One region of the Symbiobacterium sp. genome, then DNA from elsewhere that is predicted to be linked to it. Evidence: a T-box and tRNA genes for the amino acid it is inferred to sense, from the RefSeq annotation. Region 1 holds a T-box; the other regions hold tRNA genes.
What was found. A T-box is a leader RNA that pairs with one kind of tRNA and senses whether it is charged. The one in region 1 lies ahead of leuS (leucine--tRNA ligase), so its partner is inferred to be a tRNA-Leu.
Positions count from the first base shown of each region.

Region 2: it encodes a tRNA-Leu, which carries the amino acid that the T-box ahead of leuS (leucine--tRNA ligase) is inferred to sense. The anticodon was not compared.
Region 3: it encodes a tRNA-Leu, which carries the amino acid that the T-box ahead of leuS (leucine--tRNA ligase) is inferred to sense. The anticodon was not compared.
Region 4: it encodes a tRNA-Leu, which carries the amino acid that the T-box ahead of leuS (leucine--tRNA ligase) is inferred to sense. The anticodon was not compared.

Region 1 covers NZ_JBFNEH010000032.1:43,387-47,042, forward strand. Annotated here, with positions in the region: gene AB2385_RS11135 (sodium-dependent transporter) at 1-752, shown strand, start outside; gene AB2385_RS11140 (MetS family NSS transporter small subunit) at 755-889, shown strand; T-box leader at 1,013-1,248, shown strand; gene leuS (leucine--tRNA ligase) at 1,308-3,656, shown strand, end outside.
Region 2 covers NZ_JBFNEH010000004.1:89-3,744, forward strand. Annotated here, with positions in the region: gene yabP (sporulation protein YabP) at 78-443, shown strand; gene yabQ (spore cortex biosynthesis protein YabQ) at 480-1,019, shown strand; gene AB2385_RS01890 (sigma factor-like helix-turn-helix DNA-binding protein) at 1,172-1,405, shown strand; gene AB2385_RS01895 (septum formation initiator family protein) at 1,402-1,764, shown strand; tRNA gene AB2385_RS01900 (tRNA-Leu) at 1,865-1,950, shown strand; gene AB2385_RS01905 (hypothetical protein) at 2,135-2,443, shown strand; gene AB2385_RS01910 (ubiquitin-like small modifier protein 1) at 2,733-3,011, shown strand; gene AB2385_RS01915 (4Fe-4S dicluster domain-containing protein) at 3,120-3,596, shown strand; gene AB2385_RS01920 (aldehyde ferredoxin oxidoreductase family protein) at 3,600-3,656, shown strand, end outside.
Region 3 covers NZ_JBFNEH010000003.1:69,486-73,141, forward strand. Annotated here, with positions in the region: gene phoU (phosphate signaling complex protein PhoU) at 1-303, shown strand, start outside; gene AB2385_RS01645 (acyl-CoA dehydrogenase family protein) at 356-1,564, opposite strand; tRNA gene AB2385_RS01650 (tRNA-Leu) at 1,792-1,876, shown strand; gene AB2385_RS01655 (hypothetical protein) at 1,909-2,076, shown strand; gene AB2385_RS01660 (ABC transporter substrate-binding protein) at 2,360-3,436, shown strand; gene AB2385_RS01665 (ABC transporter ATP-binding protein) at 3,525-3,656, shown strand, end outside.
Region 4 covers NZ_JBFNEH010000016.1:18,942-22,597, reverse strand. Annotated here, with positions in the region: gene AB2385_RS07005 (ATP-binding protein) at 1-676, opposite strand, end outside; gene AB2385_RS07000 (response regulator) at 673-1,035, opposite strand; tRNA gene AB2385_RS06995 (tRNA-Leu) at 1,256-1,342, opposite strand; gene AB2385_RS06990 (RNA polymerase sigma factor) at 1,567-2,193, shown strand; gene AB2385_RS06985 (zf-HC2 domain-containing protein) at 2,183-3,373, shown strand; gene AB2385_RS06980 (SIMPL domain-containing protein) at 3,390-3,656, shown strand, end outside.

The DNA of each region.
Region 1 (3,656 bases):
ACCTGTCCAACAACGCCTTCATCACCGTCTTCGCGAACTCGTCCTTCGATTTCATGGCAGGTCTGGCCGTTTTCTCGACCCTGGGTTACGCCGCCGTCAAGGCCGGGGTGCCCTTCGAGGAGATGGCGGTGGCCGGTGCCGGCGTGGCGTTTGTCGCTTTCCCCAAGGCCGTCTCGATGCTGCCCGGACCGTTCTGGCTCCAGTCGCTCTTCGGCATCCTGTTCTTCGCCGCCCTGCTGCTGGCCGGCATCTCCTCGTCGATCTCCCAGATGGAGTCCTTCGCCTCGGCGGTGATCGACCGCTTCGGTGTGGACCGGAAGAAGCTGCTGGGCTGGTTCTCCCTCATCGGCTTCGCTTTCAGCTCCCTGTTCGCCACCGGCGCCGGCGTGCACATCCTGGACATCGTGGACCACTTCGTGGGCAGCTACGCCATCGCGGTGCTGGGCCTGGTGGAGGCCATCGTGCTCGGCTACTTCATGGGCACCGCCAAGATCCGGGAGCACGTGAACCTTACCTCCGACATCCGCGTTGGGCTCTGGTGGGACGTGCTGGTGAAGTATGTCACCCCGGTCCTGCTGGGTTACAACGTGATCTCCAACTTCATCAACGAGTTCCGGGAGCCGTACGCCGGCTACCCGACCGGCGCCCTGGTGCTCTTCGGCTGGACCGTGGCCATCGCCATGTTCGGGTTCTCCATGATCATGCAGATGCGTTCGCAGCAGCTTGATCTGAGCCAGAAGGGGGTTGGGTAGCCATGCCGCAGCAGGGGCTTCTGCCGGGCTCGCTTGTGATGCTCGTCTTCGGCATCGCGTTGCTCTGGGGCGGACTCACCTTCTTCATCACCACCGCGTTGCGGGCCGAGAAGAAGAAGGAACATCAGCACGGCTAGCCGCAGTGGCTGGATGTCGCCGGAACCCGCTTGGGGTTCCGGCGACGTGTTTCAAGTTGCGGTGCGCCCTTGACTTTGGCGCGCATGCGCGCCATAATCAAGTGTAATTCGCAATCTGATTGCTGGAAGGCGATGACGGGGAGCAGTAGCCCCTCCACCGCTTTCAGAGAGCCGCCGGCAGGTGCGAGGCGGCAGCGTGTGGGCGGCGAACCTCGCCCCGGAGCCGCACGGGCGAACCCCGGGCATGAACCCGGCCCGTAGCCCGTGCCGGGAGCGGCCCGTTACAGCCGGGAGAGCAGGGCCTGCTCCGTCAGGCCAAGCAGGGTGGTACCGCGGGAGCAACGGCTCTCGTCCCTTCGTGGGACGAGAGCCTTGTCATCTTTCGCAGCTTTTCATCCAGAGGAGGTCCAACCAACCTATGGCAGAAGACCGGTTCGATTTCCGAGAAGCCGAGCCGCGCTGGCAGCGCCGGTGGGAGGAAGAGGGCCTGTACAAGGTCGAGCGCGACCCGTCGAAACCCAAGTATTACGCGCTGGCCATGTTCCCGTATCCGTCGGGCAAGCTGCACATGGGCCACGTGCGCAACTACACCATCGTCGACGTGATCGCCCGTTACCGGCGCATGCGGGGGTACAACGTGCTGCACCCCATCGGGTTCGACTCCTTCGGCATGCCGGCGGAGAACGCCGCCATCCAGCACGGCGCCAACCCGGCCGTGTGGACGAAGCAGAACATCGCCGAGATGACGGAGCAGCTGAAGCAGCTGGGCTTCTCCTACGACTGGTCGCGGGCGGTCTACACCTACCGCGAGGACTACTACCGGTGGACCCAGTGGCTCTTCCTGCAGTTCTACAAGAAGGGCCTGGCCTACAAGAAGACCGCCCCGGTGAACTGGTGCCCCTCCTGCCAGACGGTGCTGGCCAACGAGCAGGTGGAGGACGGCCGGTGCTGGCGCTGCGACTCCGAGGTCACGAAGAAAGACCTGTCCCAGTGGTTCTTCCGCATCACGCAGTACGCGGACGAACTGCTGGAAGACCTGAAGCTGCTGGAGGGCGGCTGGCCGGACCAGGTGCGCATCATGCAGCAGAACTGGATCGGCCGCTCCGAGGGCGCAAGGGTCGAGTTCACGCTGGTGGCCACGGGCGACAAGATCCCGATCTTCACCACCCGGCCGGACACGATCTACGGCGTTACCTTCATGGTGGTCGCACCGGAGCATCCGATCGTGGAGAAGATCTGCACCTCCGGCCTGGTCCCGGAGGAGCGGGTGGCCGCCATCCGGGCCTTCCAGGAGCGGATGAGGACCCTGAGCGAGATCGCCCGCACGTCGACGGAGGCGGAGAAGGAAGGCCTGTACACCGGGCTGGACGTGATCAACCCGTTCAACGGTGAGAAGGCCCAGCTCTGGATCGCCAACTACGTGCTGATGGACTACGGCACCGGCGCCGTGATGGGCGTGCCGGCCCACGACCAGCGGGACTTCGAGTTCGCGCAGAAGTACGGGCTGCCCATCAAGGTGGTCATCCAGAACCCCGAGCGCAGCCTGAAGGCCGAGGAGATGACCGAGGCCTACGTGGATCCCGGCATCATGGTCAACTCCGGCCCCTTCGACGGTACCCCCAACCTCGAGGGCATTCCGAAGGTGATCGCCTACGCCGAGGAGAAGGGCTTCGGCCAGAAGACGGTCACTTACCGGCTGCGGGACTGGCTGATTAGCCGCCAGCGGGCCTGGGGCGCGCCGATCCCCATCGTCTACTGCGACAAGTGCGGCACGGTCCCCGTGCCGGAGAAGGACCTGCCCGTACGGCTGCCGGATGACCTGGACTTCACCGGCGAGGGCGCTTCGCCGCTGGCCCGTCACCAGGGTTTCGTCAACACCACCTGCCCGCAGTGCGGCGGCCCCGCCCGGCGGGAGACCGACACGATGGACACCTTTGTCTGCTCCTCCTGGTACTACCTGCGCTACTGCGACGCCCACAACGCCGAGAAGCCCTGGAACCCGGAGGACGTGGACTACTGGATGCCGGTGGACCAGTACGTCGGCGGCATCGAGCACGCCGTGCTGCACCTGCTCTACTCCCGCTTCTTCACGAAGGTGCTGCGCGACATGGGGCTGGTGAAGGTCGACGAGCCCTTCGCCCGGCTGCTCACCCAGGGGATGGTGCTCAAGGATGGCAGCAAGATGTCCAAGTCCAAGGGCAACATCGTCTCCCCGGAGGAGATGATGGCCAGGTACGGCGCGGACGCCTCCCGGCTGTTCATCATGTTCGCGGCGCCGCCCGAACGTGACCTGGACTGGTCCGACGCCGGCATTGAAGGGGCCTACCGGTTCGTCAACCGCTTCTACCGTATGGTGATGTCGGCGCTGCCCGCGTATCGGCGTGCCCGGAGCCTGGTGGCGGCCGATGGCTCTTCGGCGGACGGTGCGCTCTCCGAGGCCGAAATCGCCGCCGGCCTGGCCCGGGTGGCCCCGAGCCTGACGGCGGAGGACCGGGAGCTGCGGCGGGTGATCCACGCCACGGTGAAGCGCATCACCGCCGACCTGCACGAGCGGTTCGCCTTCAACACCGCCATCTCGGGCCTGATGGAGATGACCAATGCCATCTATGCGTACCGGGACAAGGTGAACGCGGAGGAGGGCGACGCCAGCGCACTGGTGCTGGCAGAGGCCATTCACAAGGCCGTGCTGATCATCGCCCCGTTCTGCCCGCACCTGGCCGAGGAACTCTGGTCGCAGATGGGCCATACCCGCTCCATCCACCGGGAG
Region 2 (3,656 bases), on a different contig from region 1:
GTCACATAAGCAGCCGCCCGGCCGCATAGGATGGGACAGGTCCCCCGGGATGGGGGGTGCAGAGGAGGTCGGTCAGGGTGGAAGAGCGGACGTTCTATCGGGGGGAGGAGCGCACGCCGTACCGGGGGGACGAACGGGTGCCCGGGATGGGCGAGAGCGATGCCGGGGGTCACAGCCACTCGCTCACCATCGCCAACCGGGAACGGGTCCACATCACCGGCGTGATCGGCGTGGACAGCTTCGACGATGAGGAGGTCAACCTCGAGACGGAGATGGGCATGCTCACCATCCGCGGCGAGGAGCTGCAGATCAAGCAGCTGGACCTGGAAAAGGGGCAGTTCGCGGTGGAGGGCTACGTCAGCGCGCTGCAGTACGCCAGCCCGCGGCAGCGCAGCGTCCGGCAGACGCGCGGCCGGTCGTTCCTGGAGCGGCTGCTCCGGTAGCCGCCTTCACGGGGAAGAGGGTGGGGGGGCAGTCCGATGCTGCGGATGGAGCTCCAGTTCTATGCGCTGTTCGTCACGATCCTCAGCGGCGTTGGACTGGGCCTCCTGTTCGACCTGCTGCGCGCCGTGAGAGGGTTCCTGCGCCCCGGCCCCGTGCTGGCGGCCCTGGGAGACCTGGCCTACTGGGTGGCGGCAACCGCCATGCTGGGCGCAGGCCTGTTCCTCGGCAGCTGGGGGGAGTACCGCTTCTATGTGCTGGTCGGGCTGCTCGGCGGCCTGGGGCTCTATTACTGGCTCGCCAGCCCCACCGTGCTCTGGCTGGCCGACGGACTGCTGCGGGTTCTGGCGTGGCTGTTGCACCTCTTCTGGATGCTGGTCCTGCGGCTGCTCTGGTACCCCCTGGTGGCGGCTGTCCGGTTCCTGTACGCCGCCGGCCTGCGCATGGCCGCCTGGCTGGGTCGGCGGCTTGTCCGGCCGTACCGGTGGCTGCGGCTGCGCTACCTCCTTGCCAAGCGCCGCTGGCGGCGCGCGCTGCGCCGCTGGCTGCAAGGGCGTCACAATCCGCGCGATTTCTAACCGTTTCCGCACATTGGTGACGTTCCCCAGAAGGAGTTTCTCGCTGGTGGAAGAAGGTAATAAAAGCGTACACATCTTGTACACTAGTTGTACTCAGTTTGTACACAGCCTATCCACAGGTTGTGCGTAACTAGCCAGGGGCGGACGGGGCAGTGAACATCGAGATTCGAGGTGCTGAGCGGCTGAGCTTCCGGGAACGGCAGGTCGTCGTTCTCAAGGAGATGGGCTGGAGCAACGAGCAGGTCGCCAAGCGGCTCTCGCTCGCGGTGGGCACTGTCGCGACCCTGTACAACCGGGCCAAGAGCAAGGGCTATCAGGTGGTCATCGTCCTGCCCGGCGACACCCTCGGGCTGTTTGACAGCGCCGACACGGAGGAAGAAGCATGAGAGCTGCCCACACGCGACGCGGACAGGCGGTAAACGGCGCGCCCACGCCGGTGCGCCGCGCACGGGGAAACCCCCTGCGGCGGCACTGGCTGACGGGCGCGTTGGTGGCCGCGCTCGCGGGCTTGCTCTCGTTCGGCGGAATGCAGCTGTACCAGGCGCAGCTTGAGCTGAAGCAGGCCCTCGCCGTGCAGGCCCAGGTGGAGGCCGAACTCCGGGCCCTGCAGGAGAAGAACCGGCGGCTCTCCGAAACGCTGCAGCGGGTCACCAGCTTCGAGTCGATGGAGCTGAAAGCCAAACAACTGGGCTTCGTCTGGCCGGAGGAGCAGGTGTTCCAGACCGCACCGCCAGATCCGTACTGAGGTGGGAAATCAAAGCGGGCGCCGGAGCCTGGTGGACAGGCCGGCGCCCGTGCGGTTGAAGCGGTGGTTAGCGCGTGATATGATAGATTGGTGTAATCCTGCCCGAGTGGCGGAATGGCAGACGCACGGGACTTAAAATCCTGGGGCCGGATGGCCGTGCGGGTTCGAGTCCCGCCTCGGGCACCAGGTAATGGAAGGGCTGCGGGAAACATACCCCGCAGCCCTTCGACGTTGATGGGTTACTGCAGACATGCCGCGATCACCGGATCGAGAGGAAGGGATGTCAGGTCGGTGCTGACTCAACGAACCACGTACCCGTCATGCGCGGGGCGAGCGCTCGGGAGCGATCACGGAAGCGTGGGGGTGTGCCATGGTGGACCGGGAAGTGCTCGACGAAATGCGGACGGTGCTGTTTGAACTTCAAAGCCTTCTCCAGGCGGAGGGGCTCTACGCCGAATACGCCTACCTGTTCCGGCGCTGCTGGGAGCTGCTGGACCGCACCGGCACGGAAGCAACGGCCGCGCAGGCCCTGAAGGAGTACCTCCTGGGCATTCCCAATGCGCCGGGAACAGTTCATGACCTGGTGATCTGGCGGGAGTCCGCCGCGGAGCGGAAGCGGATGAACGAGCGACTTCACGCGCTCCGGGAGCGTCTGTTTGCGCTGGCGCGAAACCTTTGAAAAGGAGGGGGCCGAACGGCCGGACACGAGGGGTGATGAGGGGGCGCGGTGAAGCGGCTGCAAATGATAGACTATTTAACTCTTAGTATGGAGGGAAGTGAGACAAGAAAGTACCCACCCTCCTTTTTCCCTATAGTTGTTTCGACATGGATGCCTACGCGCACCCAATGGGCACCATCGGCGGATGGCTTACGAAATCGGGCAAGGGTAAGATTAATGTTGGCTATACGTAAACATCGAGCATTGATAGCGGTATGAGCCCAGGCGGTGCACAAAGGGGGTGGCGTGCATGCGCATCCGGCTCTACGGCCTTCTGCGTGATGCGGCGGAGCGACAGACCGCCCTGGAGATGGACGTGTGCGAAGGGGAAACCGTCGGCAGCCTGATCGATCGGCTGGTGGCGAAGTACCCGCGCATGCGTCCGCTTTTGTTTGAGCGGCCGGGCGTTCTGTACCGGCACGTGATGATCGTGCGGAACGGCCGCGACGTCCGTGACGGCGAGGGCCTGGCCACACCCGTCCTCCCTGACGACGAGATGGCCATCTTCCCGCCCAGCGCCGGAGGCTAGGCCAAAGGACCGGCTGCGGCCCGCCGGTCATCGTGAAGCCTTAACTGTGAAGCCCCGCATCCACGGTGGGGTTTCGTGTTCCAAAGCACATATAGGGGGTGGAAAGTGATGGCCAAGATGCTCCTGATCACACCGGACATCTGTACTGGCTGTCACTCCTGCGAGATCGCATGCTCGCAGGAGCACGAAGGGTACTACGTACCCTCCAAATCCCGGGTGACGGTGTACACCTGGGAGGATGAGCTGGTCTCGGTTCCGATGATGTGCGTCCAGTGCGAGGACGCCTTCTGCATGAAGGCCTGCCCCGTGGGCGCCATCAGCAAGCACCCCGACACGGGCGCCATGATCGTCGACCACGGCAAGTGCATCCGCTGCAAGATGTGCATGCAGGCCTGCCCCTTCGGCGGCACCTCCTTCGACCCCGTGGAGAGCCGCATCCTGAAGTGCGACCTGTGCGGCGGCGATCCGGAGTGCGTGAAGTACTGCCCGAGCGGCGCACTCAAGTACGTGGACGCGAGCCGGGCGACGATGGAGCGCAAGCGGGCGTACGCCGCCCGACTCAAGGCTGCAGTGGGGGTGAAGTAAGAGATGTTTGCCTACAAGGGTAAGATTCTGCGGGTCGATCTGACCTCCGGCACGATCAAG
Region 3 (3,656 bases), on a different contig from region 1:
GACATCCCCCGCATGGCGACCCTGGCCCAGGAGATGGTGCGCGCGGCGCTGGACGCCTTCGTGGACGAGGACGAGGCCGCCGCCCGGGCCATGATCGCCCGCGACCACGAGATGGACGCCCTGTACAAGGCCGTCTTCGACGAGCTGGTGGAGATGATGGAGCGGGACCCGCGGGTGGTGCGGCAGGCCACCCACCTGCTGCACGTGGCGGGATGGCTCGAGCGCATCGGCGACCACGCCACCAACCTGGGCGAGTGGACCATCTACCAGCTCACCGGCGAGTTGAGCAACTTGAACACGTAGCGGCACATGCAACCGCCGAGGGGGCCCCAGCGGCCCCCTCGTTCTGCGTCCGTCATGGCGCCGCCGGGTCCGCACTGGCCCGTTGGATCGCCGCCTTCGCCAGGTTGCTGATCACCACGTCCTCCATCGGGGGATTGTGCAGGCCCGCCCTTACGTCCCGGTAGTAGCGCTCCAGCGGCAGGCTCCGGGCGAGGCTGGCGCCGCCAGCCACCCGCATGGCCCTGTCCACCACCCGGAGGGCGGTCTCCACCACGAAGGGCTTGCAGGCGGCTACCGCATCGGCGAGGTGGGGCCGCCAATCCGGCCGCTCGTCCCACTGGAACGCGAGGTCCATGAGGGTGATGCGCGCCGGCAGCAGCGCCAGGTCCATCTCGCCGATCAGCCGCTGGACGTGGGGGCGGTCGACCAGGGGGCTCGCGGGCTCCGGGTGACCCGGCGGGTTCACCGTCCGCCGCTCGACCGCGTAGCGAACCGCAAAGTCCCGGGCCGCCTGGGCGATGCCCAGGTACACGGCCGGCACGTGCAAGTTCCAGCCCGCGGCGCGGCCCGGCGTGCGGTCGCCTGTCGGCTCCAGCAGGGCGTCGGCGGGCAGGTGGACGTCGTCCAGCCACAGGTCGTGGCTGCCGGTGGCCCGCATGCCGATGGCATCCCAGGTCTCTTCGATCCGCAGCCCCTCCGACTCCCGCGGCACCAGGAACCACGCGGCCTCTTCGGTGCCGGCCAGCGTAGCGGAGACGATGAAGTAGCGGAGCACCGGGGCCAGGGTGGTGAAGTGCTTGTGGCCCCTGAGCACCCAGGAGCCGTCGGGCAGACGCCGGGCGGTGGTGCGGGGGAGGCCGCCCCGACTGGGGCTGCCGGTCTCGGGTTCCGAACCGCACGCGTTGAGCAGGGCCCCCTCGGCGACGACCTCCCCGAAGATCCGCCGGCGGATGGGCTCCGGCCAGGTGCGGGTCTCTGCCTGCTTGCCGACCACGTACAGATGCCAGCCCACCGCGAGGGCCGTGGCGCCGTCGCCCCTCGCCAGCCGCTCCTGGGCGAAGACGGTGGCGTGCACGCCGGCGCCGAGGCCGCCGTACTCAGTGGGCACCGTCAGGGCGAGGTACCCCTGCTCCCGCAGCGCGTCGAAGTGGGCGAAGGGAAACGACCCGCTGCGGTCATACTCCGCAGCCGTCTGCGCAAAGCGGTCGGCCAGTTCGCTGGCACGCTCGTACGCCAGCCAGTCGATCTCCGTGCGGCCGAAGTACCACGGGCCAGGAATCACACGGCTCACCTCCGTCGAGTGCATGATTCGCCGCCCACGCGGGCAACTCTTGCAGCGGAACCGGACCTTTCCGACACGACTGGCCCTTTTTTGCCCCTTGAGCGAACGCGTGTCGTGGTGTAAAATAACATGGTGTCACCGGGGATCATCGTTCCCCCACCAGCATACGGGCGTTGCGCCCGGCGGGGAAGCCGCATCCCCGCACTCCAATGATACAGTTGCACAACGTCGGAGTGGCGGAATTGGCAGACGCGTACGTTTGAGGGGCGTATGGGTAACACCGTGCGGGTTCAAGTCCCGCCTCCGACACCAGAGCAGAGTCACCGTGACGCACAGGCGCCACGGTGACTCTGTTTCGTTTCATCAACCACGTCACGGTCCTGATCGGGTACATCGGCGCGCTCCACCTCGCCGCCCGATGCCGCGTGAATGGGGGCGCCCGCCGGGCGTCGGCGACCGTCGCCTTCTTGGCCTGGCTGATCGGGGTCTTCTTCAGCCCTGTCTTCCACTGAGCACGGCGGGCGTCGCGGGCGAGACGGGGAGCGCGCTGGCCCTTACCGCAGCAAACGATGACCGGCCGGTTTTCGGGTAAGCCTTTCGTGGCAAGGGCGCAATCGGGCGTGGAATGGTTTCCAGGATAACTCGTGATGACTAACCGTACGTGCATCTTCGTACTGGAAATCATGTACCGGCTCCCCAACCCGCGCGGGGAAAGGTATAATAACGGCGGTTCACCTTGGCGCAACGGAAGTAGAATCTGTGGCTGCATCCATGTACTGAACAGGAGGTTGTCCCATGAACTTACGCCAGCGTACGGCTGTATCGCTCCTGGCCCTGTTCGCTCTGGTGCTCACCGCCTGTGGCGGCACGCAGCAGTCTCCCAACACGCAGACTCCGTCTGCCGGCGGCGGGCAGCAGCAAGAGCAGCAGCAGGAACCCCAGAAGTCGGAGGAGCCCAAGGAGCTCGTGGTGTACACGTCCCACCAGGCCGATATCCACGAACCGCTGATCCAGGCCTTCGAGGATGCCACGGGCATCAAGGTGACCGTGGTCTACGCTGCCACGGGCGAGCTGTTCCAGCGGATGCGTGCTGAGGCCAACAACCCGCTGGGCGACGTGATCTTCGGCGGCGGCGCCGAGACCCACGAGGCCAACAAGGATCTCCTCCAGCCCTATGTGCCCAAGGAGATCGACAAGATGGCTCCGGGCACCGTGGCGAAGGACAACAGCTGGACGGGCTTCACCGCCCTGCCCATCGTGATCATGTACAACACCAACCTCCTGACGCCTGACCAGGCGCCGAAGGGCTTCGCCGACCTGACCGACCCCAAGTGGGCGGGCCAGATCGCCATGCCTGATGCCGCCAAGTCCGGCTCGGCCTACACCACAGTGGTGACCGTCCTGCACGCCATGGGCCGGGACGACGGCAAGGGCTGGCAGGTCATGGCCGACATCGTGAAGAACTCCAAGATCCTGGGGTCCTCCTCGCAGGGCCCGAAGGGCACCAACGACGGCGAGTACGCGCTCGCCCTGACGCACGAAGAGGCGGCCTTCAAGTACGTGGCTGCCGGCGGCCCCGTTGGGATCATCTACCCCGAGGAGGGCACCTCCAACGTGCCTGATGCGGTGGCCATCATCAAGGGCGCCAAGCACCCGGAGAACGCCAAGGTGTTCGTCGACTTCATGGTCTCGCAGCAGATGCAGGAGTACGTGGCCAAGGAACTGAACCGGCGTCCGGTGCGCACCGACGTCGCCCCGCCCGAGGGCCTGGAGGACGTGTCGAAGATCAAGTTCCTGGACTACGACATGGACTGGGCGGCCACCCATCGTGAAGAGGTGCTCGACCAGTGGAAGGACATCGTGGTCGAGTAACCACCGGCCCTGATGGGGTGCTCCCTTGACGGGAGCACCCCACTGTCCTCATTGGGATGTACCACTTGCCAACGTGGAGGTCGTGCGAATGTCGAAGGTCACCATCGAAGGAGTCGTCAAGCGCTTTGAGGGTCACGCAGCGGTGGCCGGTGTCTCCCTCACGGTGGAGTCGGGGGAGCTGTTCACCTTGCTGGGACCGAGCGGTTGCGGCAAGACGACG
Region 4 (3,656 bases), on a different contig from region 1:
TGGCCGCCTCGGCCAGAGCCTCGGTGGAGCGGGTGACCCCCCGGGCGAAGACCAGGAAGCCGCCCAGGGCCAGCACCGCGGCCAGGGAGATGGCCAGCCAGGTGATGCGCACCACGTGGTCAGATGCCAGGTTGGCGCTGCTCAGGTCCTGGCCGAGTCGCTTGGACTCCTCCGTGCGGAAGGCGTCGCGGTACTCGCTGATCTGTGCGGCGTGACCCAGGCCCTGGCGGAGCAGCAGGCTGCCGGCCTCCGGCGAGCCCTGCTGCGCGAAGGCGATCGCCGGTTCGGCCACCTCGGTGCGCCAGGTCTCGATCAGGCTCCACACCCGCCGCACCCGGTCCACCTGTTCCGGGGAGTCGGTCACGTCCCGCTCCAGCTGCTCCAGCAGTTCCTTCAGGCGGGCCATGTCGGGCTCGTAGGAGGCGAGCATCGCCTCGTCCCCGGTCAGCAGGTACCCGTTTACGGCCGCCGTCAGTTCGGCGTACAGGGTGGCGACCTGCTCCATGCGCAGGATGTTCTGCTGGCTGAACTCGGCGCGCTCGCGCATGGAGTTCATCTGGTTAAAGGTGAAGGTGAGAATGAACCCCAGGCCCACCAGCAGCGACAGCAGGAAGAGGAGGAGGCCGAAGACCCGCACCCGCAGGCCGGTGTCCCAGCGGTACGGCACGTGGGTCATCCGACCGCCTCCTTCACCGTGGCGATCAGCTGACTCAGCTCGAAGGGCTTCACCAGGTACGCGGCCGCTCCGGCGGCGATACCGGCCTGCACGTCAGCCTGCTGGGCGCGCGCGGTCATCAGGACGACGGGGATGTGGCGCAGGGACGGATCAGCCTTGAGGGCGGTCAGGCACTGCAGGCCGTCGAGCCCGGGCATCATCCAGTCCAGCAGAATCAGGTCCGGCGCCGAGTCGCGGGCGCGGGCCAGCGCGGTGGGGCCGTCGTGGGCCAGCGTCACCTCGTACCCGGTGTACTGCAGCTGGAAGGCGACGAGTCGTGCGATGTCAAGGTCGTCATCGGCGACCAGGATATGCGGCATGCCGGAATCCCTCCATCTGGTTGACCCCTTGGTCCCTGTGCGGTGTTCGTGCTACTCCTTTAGTGTAGCAGTATTAGACGTGGTTGTAAGGATAGGTTTTGCCCTACTGTACGGACCCGATCGGCCTGTCAGGATAGGGTTTGATTGATCTGCTCGGCCCAATCGCCGGTGAAACGCGAAACAGGCTGCAGGAGTCTAACCCTGCAGCCCACCTGCCACCTGGTGCCGAAGGCGGGACTCGAACCCGCACGGGGGGTTACCCCACTCGATTTTGAGTCGAGCGCGTCTGCCATTCCACCACTTCGGCTTGATCGCTTAGTTATGATAGCACAAGCTCCTGGCGCTGACAAGGCGCCGCGGCCCGTACCCAGTCGTTCCACCGCCGCTCGCCGCAGGGAAACCAGCCCCGTCTACCGAAGTATCCTAGGAACCGTGGGGCCGTGCGGCTGATTCCCGGAACCGATTTCCGGAACAATGTGCCTCTCGATTCCGTCAGGAACATTGCCCCGCACCGTGGGAGGAGTGAAGTTGGTGTCCAAATCGCTCGACGAACTCCTCGTGGAGAGGGCAAAGCAAGGAGACGTCGAGGCGTTCGAGCAGCTGATCGGCGAGCACGAGAAGACGGTCTACAACATCGCCTACCGGCTGACCGGCAACCACGAGGACGCCTCAGACGTGGCCCAGGAAGCATTCATCCGTGCTTACAGTTCGTTGGCGGATTTCCGCGGTGACTCCTCCTTCGCGACCTGGTTGTACCGCATTGTGAACAACGCCTGCCTGGATGAACTGCGTAAGCGCAAGCGGCAGCGCGTCACCTACCTCGACCAGAGCGTCGAAATGGAGGACGGCGAAGTGTCCCGCCAGATCGCCGACCCCTCGGATGGTCCCGAGCAGGCCCTGGAGCGGGTGGAGATCCGGCGGGCCGTGCAGGAGAGTATCTGCCAGCTGGACGAGGAGTACCGGGTCGTGCTCGTGATGCGCGAACTCCAGGGGTACTCTTACAACGAGATCGCAGAGGCGTTGGGGCTCAACCTCGGCACAGTGAAGTCCCGGCTGAACCGGGCCCGCCACGCACTCAAAGAAAAGTTTGCGAGCCTGGAACTTTTGTCGCCGAGAGTCGTCTGTAGCCCTAGGAGGGGAAAAGCCCATGAACTGTGACGGAGTTCGTCCGCTCCTGTCCGCGTACATCGATGGCGAGCTTTCAGGCGGCGAGTTGCTGCGGGTTCAGCAGCACCTCCGGCGCTGCCATTGGTGCGCGGCCGAAGTGGACGCCCTCCGCCAGACTATTGCACTCGTCACATCCCTGGATGAGGTAGAACCTCCCGACACGTTCCATGCCGAGCTTCATCAGCGCCTGCTGGCCGCCGACCCGCCCCTGGTGGCGGCCCGGAAGGCGAACCGCCGTCTGACCCGGCGCGCTGCGCTCGGGCGGTGGGCGATTCCGGCTGCCGCAGCCGCGGCGCTGGTCATCGGCGTGTCAGGCCTGAACCGTCTGGTGCTGCCCGGGCCGGCGGCCCAGCCACCGCAGCAGCAGGAGAACGTCGTGCTGTTGCCGACCGGGCAGGAGCCGCAGCCCGGCTCCACAGGCACCGTCGAACCGCCTGTTTCGCAGGGCGGCGTGGGTGAGCCTGGTTCGGTGAACGTGCCAGGAGATGAGACGCCGTCTGGCGCCGAGGGACCTGTGGATTCGAACGACATCACCGAACCCGTGGCGCAACCCGCGGAGTCGCCATCTCAGAGCGGCCTTCCCGGTGAGGCCAACGTTCCGGAGAGCGAGCCCGGTGAGGCTGACTCCGGCCCGAAAGGTTCGCCCCTGGGCCCGACGAACCCGGGAGGCGGCGTGAGCACCGCCACGCAAGGGAACGAGCCCGGCACAATGGCGGCGCTGCCGCCGCAGCAGCACCTGCGGGCCTCGCTGGAGGTGGCGGTGGCAGATCCGGAGCAGGCTGCCCGGGAACTGCAGGAGCGGCTCAGCCTAGCGCGTGCGATTCGCATGGAACGGCGGGTCTCCGCTGTGGAACTGCAGGTGACCGTGGCTGCGGCTGATTTCGAGGAGGCCGTGGCGCAGGTGGAGACACAGTTCCGGGGGCAGAACGCCAGCGTTGTGCGGGATTCGGTGGATCTGAGCGCACAGCTGGAGTCGGTGCGGGAGCGGCTCGTCGCCCTTGAGAATCAGCGGGCGAGTCTGGAGCAGCGCCCGCAAGGCGAGGCCGATCCGAAGGCGCTGGCGACCCTGGTGAAGGAAATCGAGGAGCTGCAGGCCACGCGGCAGAACCTGCTGACCGCGCTGGAGAACGCCGAGATCCAGATCGTCCTCAAGGCGCAGCCCTTGCAGTAGGAGATGACCGGTACCTGTGAAGCCTCAGTCGTTCGCAGCGCTGGTGATCGGCCTTGGGCTCCTGGCCGTCCTCCTGCTGCTGCCGGGTCATGCCGACCCGGGCGATAGCCCGGCTGCGGCGCCCGCGGTCCGCACGATCACGGCCCTGGGGCAGGGAGAGGTCCGCGCCAAGCCCGATCAGGTTACCCTCTTCTTCACCGTAACCGCCTGGACAGAGGGGGCTTCCGCTGCCGAAGCGGAGGCCCTTATTGCCGCGTCTGTCGCCCGGTTGCGGGAGGCGCTC